2 regions of the Lentilactobacillus sp. genome follow, and region 2 is predicted to be linked to the other one. Evidence: riboswitches for the same ligand, from Rfam matches in the RefSeq annotation. Region 2 holds a riboswitch; the other holds the start of a gene.

Region 1 (4,215 bases), on a different contig from region 2:
GAAAGGCGACAACGACGAGTGACTGGCGTTCTGAGATGTTAAACCAATCGTTTAAAACGTACGTCGGTGGAATGATGTTGGCAACCAGGTTCGTGGACATGGTGCCCAATACGATAAAGATGGAAACGACAACGGTAATAACGTTGTTATTGAATAAATGGGCCATCGCGTGGACCGGACTGGAAATGCCGGTAACCACCGCCAACAAGGATCCGGTTAAAAGTGTCATCCCATAGGCTAAAAAGATTGGGAAAAAGTATAGGGCCGCACGTCGCCTATTGGATAAACCAGGTTTGAGTTCCCGTGAATAATCCGCCGCAGACTCAAAGATTGCCGTATAGTTGCCTAGAAAAGCCACCACGAAGCCCCAAAAGGTCGGCCCCCAGGTTCCTTTGACGTTGACCATCCGAGCGATGAAGACGGCACTTTTCTGCGAAATCAAATAAGCAAGCGTTGAAATCAGCGCAATAGACATTAACAGTGATATCCAAATGGAAACCACTTTAATGGATTTAAACCCGTTGACCGATAGAAGTGTTTGAATGGCGAGCAGGGTCACAAAGAAGACGGGCACATTATCGTACCCGGTGAGGATTTTAGCAATTTGGTTCAGTGCCAAAGCACCAGTCCAACTTTGAAATCCGTACCAGACAATGGCCGGAATCCCGCGCAGCAGGCTTGCCAACTTGGAACCCAGCAGGCCAAAGGTCATCCGCAGCTGAATGACGTAGGGCGAACCGGTGTAGTAACCAAAGTGGTCATTTAACACAAAAATGATTGAAATAATGCTAATTGCGAGGGCTGCAGCGACCATCGTCTGCAGCAAATTCATGCTGGCTGTGCCGGCGACGACGATTGACGACCCCAAGGTAACGTTGCCAATGTTGAAGCCATCGCCCAACCACATCGCCATATAGGAAAGTTCACCCACGTGGCGTTGATTTTTCGTTCGTGGCTTTAGGTCGGCCGGGACTGAAAGTGAGTGTGAACTGTTCATGATGAGGCCTCACTGATTTGATTAGTCAACTGTTTGCCGGTTGGTTGGCCCACAAAGCCGTCGTCAAGTGTGTAAATGATTTGACCGCGTAAAATTGTAGTCGTGACTCGGTCGTTGATTTGAAAGCCTTCATAAGCGCTGATTTTATTTTTGTAATACATATCATTTTTGTTTAAAACATAGGATTGATTCAAGTCCAACAGCGTGATGTCAGCGTCGTAACCAACCTGAAGTTTCCCTTTATTGGTCAGGCCAAATATCTTGGCTGGGTTTTCGGCAGTCAGTCGTGCGAATTCGGTTGCGGGCAAACCACGTTGCCTGACAAATCGATCATAGAGAAGGTCAACGTTGTTCTGGCAGCCGCTAATGCCACCCCAGATATCAAAAATGTTATGGGTGACGCTTTGTTTCATTGATAGCGGTGCCGGTGAGTGGTCGGAACCGATGGTATCAACGTCGCCAGCCGCAACTTTTTCCCAAAGCCGGCTAACAATACTTTTGTCCCTTAGAGCTGGCGAGCACTTTGCCAGAGGACCGATTTTTTCAAACTGCTCGCGGTCCAAAATTAGGTAGTGTGGGCAAGTCTCACAGGTTACTTTGAGGCCGGAGCGACGGGCATTTACCACGGCCTCGACTGCCTCAGGGGTTGATAAATGAACAAAGTGAAGGCGGACGCCGGTTTGTTCAGCTAAATAAATTGCCCGGCGAACAGCCTCAATTTCGACAAACGGTGGTCGCGAGTCAACGTAGTCTTGAATGGTGGTTTTCCCCTGGGCAATCTTTTCGGCCGCCAGACCGTCCGTAATTGCCGCATTTTCCGCGTGGACCAGAATGGGCAAGCCGGTTTTGGCAATCGCGTGCATCCCGGATAATAATTGGAAATCATCAACGTTTTTGAAGTCGCCTGGCTCGTCTGATCCCGTAGTTGCCATGAATGCTTTATAGCCCATGGCACCACTTTCAGCCATCTTTGAGATTTGATTGACGTTTCCCGGCACAAGCCCGCCATACAAGCCGTAATCAACGTAAGATTGAGTTGCCGCGATTTTGGCTTGACGATCAAATTCTGTTTGAGTGGTCCGTGCCGGTAGCGCATTTAATGGCATCACTAACATCGTCGTTGTCCCACCTGCAGCTAACGCCTGAGATCCGGTATGGTAGTCCTCCCAGTTACTTCGACCAGGTTCATTGATGTGAACGTGGTCATCGATCATCCCCGGCAAGACCATTTGTCCCCGCGCATCGAGGACTTGTTTAGCCTGTTGAGTGAGCCCAGTTCCAATGGCGGCAATTTTACCATCTTGAATTGCCAAATCCGCAGTGATGACAGCGTCCGGCGTCACCACTTGTCCATTTGTAATAACCAATGTGTATTCCATGAAAAAGCCTTCCTCTCATATCGGTCAGAGGAAGGCTGTTGAATCGTCTTGTGTACAATGTCTTCCTCCGGCAGTTCAAACTGCATCAGGTTCAATGGGTATATTCTCAGCCAAATGGCACCCCAGACAAGTTAAATTTTAACAGCATTATTATTGCTGAAGTCGTTTGAAAAAGCAAGTAAAAACACGAGTGATCGCTTGTCAACCACCTGGAATGAGGGTATGTTAAGGACAACGATAAACTCAAAATTTGGAGGTTGAATTAACATGACAGCATTCAACAAGGATAGCTTTTCATTAAAGGGGAAAGTTGCGCTGGTGACCGGCGGGGCCTCCGGGCTTGGACTCAATTATTCGATTGCGCTTTCGATGTACGGTGCGGATGTCTTTATCGTGAGTCGATCACAGAAAGGCTGGGACGATGCGCAAAAAGCGGTGGAAGCTAACGGCCAAAAAGTCGGTTTCCTTCAAAAAGACATTACTGAAGAAGGCGCGGCGGCCGAAGTGATTCAGGAGGTCCTGACTGAATTTGGTCATTTGGATATCTTGGTCAATAATGCGGGAATGCAAATTCGAAATGACGTCCTTGATTTCAAAGACGCCGATTGGCAGAAAGTGATTAATTTAAACTTGAACGCGCTATATTACCTGTCACACGAAGCTGCCAAAGTGATGGCCAAACAAAAACGCGGCAAGATTATCAATATTGGCTCGATGCAATCCTACCGCGCCGGTAAATTCATCTTCCCATACACTGCCAGCAAGCACGCTGTTTTGGGATTGACCAAAGCCTATGCGGATGCTCTGGCACCTTATAATGTGCAAGTCAACGGCATTGCGCCAGGTTATATCAAAACGGATATGACCAAGCCGCTTCAAGACGATCCGGTTCGCGGACCCGAAATTAAGGGCCACATTCCGTCGGGCGAATGGGGTGTTCCCGAAGAGCTGATGGGGCCGGTTGTCTTTCTTGCCAGTCAGGCATCGGATTATGTAACCGGGGTAATGCTACCGGTTGATGGTGGATATTTACTCAGATAACATGTAAGAAGCTGTTAATTCAGCTTCTTTTTTGATCAAAAAAATGACCTCCAAGCCAAAAGCTTGAAAGCCATTTGAATGCCTAGCACGAAACGAGTGCGGGTATTTTATGAGGCCACTGATGAATTACTTCTTCAATAATTCTTCAGCTTTGCTCTTAAGATCGTCAGTTGACATGTTCATGTAAGGTTCTACGTCTTTTTCGGTCTTGAGGGTGTCGTGGTCGTTCTTTTCCATGTAATAGTCCCAAATAGCATCTCGTACTGGAAGTTTACTATCGCTCCAATCGAAAGCTTCACTCATCTTTTCATTGAGTAATGGGGATTCTGCACCTGGTTGTTCTGCCATAGATAATTACCTCCTTCTATTTGATCTGACTTCATTATAGTTCTTTTTTGAAAAGTGGTTAAATATTTGTTCGATTTATTTGAAAGTCTAGTCGGTTGGCTGAACTTTCATGATCCAGTTTACCTCTGGGTCGGGCTTATTGAGCTCATCGATGTCTTTTCCGATATCTTTATTTCGCTCGATAATTTTACCGGCGATCGGTGATTTGAGTGTTTCCACTGATTTGTCACCTTCAATGTCCAAGAGATCATCGTCGACTTGAATGGTATCCAATTGGTTGGGAAAATCAGCGAACGTAATTTTGCCCATCAAGTCATAAACGGATTTGTCGATTCCCAGTAAGTAGCTGCCATCTGCTTGCTTAGCGTACCAGATACCGTCCTTTACCTGCGCTGGTTCATGAGCGGGTTGTTTCTTACCCGTGAAGAAATTAATGATTCTTTGCCAAAT
Region 2 (4,215 bases):
TTCAGAAACTAATGAAAGCTGGCAATGTTGATTGGACGATGATTGACGCGCAAACCCATGACAAACTGGTTAGCGAACTGAGTCACGTACCGCATGTCATTGCGGCGACTTTGGTCAACACCGTCGCCGATAGCGTTGGTAATGATCCGGTTGGCTTGACCGCAGCCGCCGGTGGTTTTAAAAGTACCACCAGAATCGCGGCATCGGATCCGAAAATGTGGACGGCCATTATGATGAGCAATTCTGAGGAAATTAGTTCAGAAATTGCCGATTTTAAGCGAGAATTGACTGAATTTCAGCAGGCGATTTCAAGCCGAAATGAAGAGAAAATTATTGCTACGTTTACCAAGGCACAGAAGATTCGCAAATCATTAGACGAATAGGGAGTGGGCTTATGAGAGCAATATTAGTTGGATTTATGGGCAGCGGCAAGACGACGGTTGGTCATTTGTTGGCCGCCAAAATTGGGGTTCCTTACCATGATCTGGATGATATCGTGGTCGCAAATGCAGGCAAGTCAATCAAACAGATTTTTGCCGAAGATGGAGAAGCTGTCTTTCGTCAATTAGAGCACCAGGCGCTGGAAGCCGCAATGGATGATGACGGCATTCTTGGGACTGGCGGTGGCACACCAATTCAACCCAATAATTTTGAGATGCTCAAACAAAGCGACGTTCCAGTCGTGTTGCTTGATGTTTTGCCGGCAACCATTTTTAATCGTCTCAAAGATGACACGGACCGGCCACTTGCCAGACAGTTGGGACTGGACGGCTTGGTTGATTTAAAAGGGCAACGTGACCGTAAATATGAACAGGTGAGTGACTTCCGAGTCGCAACCGATAATCTGTCTCCATTGGAAGTGGTTGAGGCAATTCGGACACATTTATTCATTCAACTATAGGTGGAGGTAATCAGATGATTGATGGACACACAAAATTATTTGGCTTTTTGGCACATCCGGCAGCCCACAGCTTGTCGCCGCTAATTCATAATACCAGCTTTAAAGTATCCGGGATTAACGGTGCCTATCTGGCGTTTGATGTGACTTCTGATGGCCTTCCGGCTGCATTGGATGCGATGCGCGTTATGGATATTGGCGGCTTTAATCTTTCGATGCCACTCAAAACCGATGTCATTGCTTTCTTAGACGAAATCACGCCCAGAGCCGAACGCCTGCACGCGGTTAATACGGTTGTCAATCGCAACGGTCACTTAGTGGGTGACAGCACTGATGGCCAAGGATTCGTTGATGCACTAAAACAAGAAAACGTGAGACTTGAAGATAAAACAATGACCGTTTTAGGAGCTGGCGGTGCCGGCCGGGCGATTATCTCAGCGGCGATCGATGCCGGCGTCAAAAAGATCTATGTCTTTAAACGCCACAATGCGACCTTTGCCACACTTAAAGCACAGCTGGAGAATTGGTCGGATGTCGTTTCGGTGCTTCCATATGAGGACGTTGTCAACATGCAACGGGCAATTGCGGCCAGTCAAATTGTTGTCAATGCGACCAACATCGGGATGGCCGGTGACCAGGCCAGTCCAGTGACAGATGAAGTGATGCAACAGTTTGGCCCTCAGCACGTGGTCGTGGACGTTATCTACTTTCCATTAGAGACGCCGTTTCTTAAAGCGGCCGCAAAACAGGGGAGCCATACATACAATGGGATTGGGATGCTGGTTAATCAAGCTGCGGGATCGTTTTTGGAATGGACGGGTCAGCAGATGCCGATCGACCAAGTGATTACGGCGGTCAACCAGGCTGTCAGGAAACGTGTCAAATCTTAAAACTGTGTTCGCCGACAACTCGTTGTTTATCCGTTATAATGGACTATGAACTTAATTGAATACTAAGATAACATTAGGGGAGCCATTTGGCTGAGACGGAATTCGTTCACGGACCCTTCGAACCTGATCTGGTTAGCGCCAGCGTAGGAAAGATGTTTTTAAAGCGAAAAAGGCCTCCTTTTGTTATCAAACAAAGGGAGGTTTTTATATGCGCAACCATACGACCTATAAGATGGTCTTAACTGCAATTTTGTCGGCGATTGGCGTCGTTGGCGGCAGTATGTTTGAATTTACGGTCGGAGTTGCCAAAGTGGCCCCGATGCAGCATTTGATTAACTTGGTGTCGGGCGTGCTGGTGGGGCCGTGGTGGGCGGTCACCCAAGCATTCATAACGTCGCTGATTCGAAATTTATTGGGAACCGGGACAGTCTTGGCCTTTCCCGGCAGTATGATTGGGGCCTTTTGCGTCGGCTGGCTGTTCCAGAAAACGCAAAAGCTGATTGTAGCGGCCCTGGGAGAATTAATTGGAACGGGCATTTTAGGGGCGATTGTCGCCTATCCGATTGCGCAGTGGCTGATGGGCACAACCGGTGCTGTATACCTGTTTATTCCCAGCTTCTTCTTAAGTGCACTGGTTGGCGTGATTTTTGGATACATCATTTTAAAGGCAATTTGGAAACGGATTATCGTGCCACAACAGGATAAGCTCGGAATCGGCAAGAAGTAATCAGGGCTTTTGGAAGGTTTCCCGGTAGTGGAATTTTCCGGGAATGATATTTCGGGTATGCCAATTTCGTGGGAAATTGACAAGTGTTTCGGCATGCAGGACGGCCGCATAACCTAATTCGACTTTCGGCAGCCAAATACTCGTCAATGACGGTGTCAGATAGGACGCAAACTCCAAATCGTCGTAACTAATGAGCTTGAGATCCTTGCCTGGAACCACATTGTGTTTGGCCAGCCCTTTCATGACGCCGATTGATAGCGGGTCCGACGCCACTATCAGACCATCGATTTTGTGCCCGTATTGATTTAATAGCGTGTCTGTTGCATCCATGGATTGCTTCGTAGTCCAATTAGTCAGCTTGATGATGGGGGTTCGGTTGTTATCCTGACACCATTTTTTATAAGCACCGGTTCTGGCATCTTCGACAGTGACGCCGGATTTGCCGTCTATGTCAACCTCATGTCGGTTGCCGCCAATAAAGGCGATGGATTTGCTGATCCGGCCCATTTCGTCAAGTGCTCGGGTTGTTAATTCAGCCAAATTGGTATCGACAATATCGACTTGGTCATGGTCATAACTGCCGCCGTCGACAACGACCAAATTGGGGTTAACCGCTTTAATGGTTTTAATGGCGGCTTTTGAAATTGTGCCGACAATAATGACCGCATCGTACCCTGCAAATCGGTGTGGATCAATACTTTTATCTGGTCGGATCACACGGGCGATGTTAATGTGGCGGGAATTTGCCGCTTCGTAAACGCCGCGGCGAACAAAGCGCCAATATTCGTCGCGCGTTTCTTCTTCCAAGCTTAAAGTCGTCATCAACACAAAATTAAGCTGATTTTTAGATTGCTTGGGTTCCAGCGAATATTTGTAGCCCAATTTGTCTGCGACTTGGCGGACCTTATCGCGCGTTTGCTTGGCAACATACTCACTTTTTTCGGGGCTGAGCGCACGCGATACCGTTCCCGGCGAGACATGCGCCAGCTTAGAAATGTCCTTGATTGTAGCCATGTTCATTCACTCCTCAATTACAAAAGTTAAGACACTTAAATGCGATTAAATGTTTTAATAAATATTTCCACAGTTTTAATAAAATTAATTGACAATTTAACTGTAAACGTTTACATTCTAGATAGCAATTATTTTTTAAAATTTATTTTTGGAGGCAGAAATTTATGGCAAGTAACAACACTGTTACAACTGGTCGCAGGCTAACTTCACGACTGTCGTACTCATTTGGTGCGTTCGGTCATGACATGTTCTATGCGACGTTGTCAACATACTTTATCATGTTTGTTACCTCTCACTTGTTCGACAAGAGCGCGGGTGGACAAAACGATAAAATGATTTTCTGGATTACAACGATTATTTCGCTCTTGCGATTTGTTGAATTGGCAATTGATCCATTTATTGGAAATACGATCGATAACACCGAAACCAAGTGGGGCCATTTTAAACCTTGGATCCTCGCTGGTGGGACGATCGGTTCGATTACATTAGCTATTTTATTCACCAACATGGGTGGCTTGAACCAATCAAACCCATTGCTTTATCTCTTGATCTTTGCTGTTTTGTACATCACCATGGATATCTTCTATTCATTTAAAGATGTTGGTTTCTGGTCAATGATTCCAGCAATTTCGTTTGATTCAGCTGAACGTGAAAAGACGGCAACCTATGCCCGTGTTGGGTCAAAC

What was found. A riboswitch is a leader RNA that binds a small molecule or an ion and turns the genes downstream of it on or off. The one in region 2 is predicted to bind thiamine pyrophosphate.
Region 1: another riboswitch for thiamine pyrophosphate. It lies ahead of allB (allantoinase AllB); the one in region 2 lies ahead of thiW (energy coupling factor transporter S component ThiW).

What each region holds. Positions count from the first base shown of each region.
Region 1 covers NZ_JAXGWW010000023.1:11,332-15,546, reverse strand. The annotation lists gene AB3112_RS02335 (NCS1 family transporter) at 1-997, opposite strand, end outside; gene allB (allantoinase AllB) at 994-2,376, opposite strand; TPP riboswitch at 2,422-2,511, opposite strand; gene AB3112_RS02325 (SDR family NAD(P)-dependent oxidoreductase) at 2,644-3,417, shown strand; gene AB3112_RS02320 (hypothetical protein) at 3,544-3,765, opposite strand; gene AB3112_RS02315 (glycine cleavage system protein H) at 3,853-4,215, opposite strand, start outside.
Region 2 covers NZ_JAXGWW010000051.1:5,440-9,654, reverse strand. The annotation lists gene AB3112_RS04295 (prephenate dehydrogenase/arogenate dehydrogenase family protein) at 1-383, shown strand, start outside; gene AB3112_RS04290 (shikimate kinase) at 395-901, shown strand; gene aroE (shikimate dehydrogenase) at 916-1,788, shown strand; TPP riboswitch at 1,854-1,956, shown strand; gene thiW (energy coupling factor transporter S component ThiW) at 1,997-2,515, shown strand; gene AB3112_RS04275 (LacI family DNA-binding transcriptional regulator) at 2,516-3,529, opposite strand; gene AB3112_RS04270 (glycoside-pentoside-hexuronide (GPH):cation symporter) at 3,694-4,215, shown strand, end outside.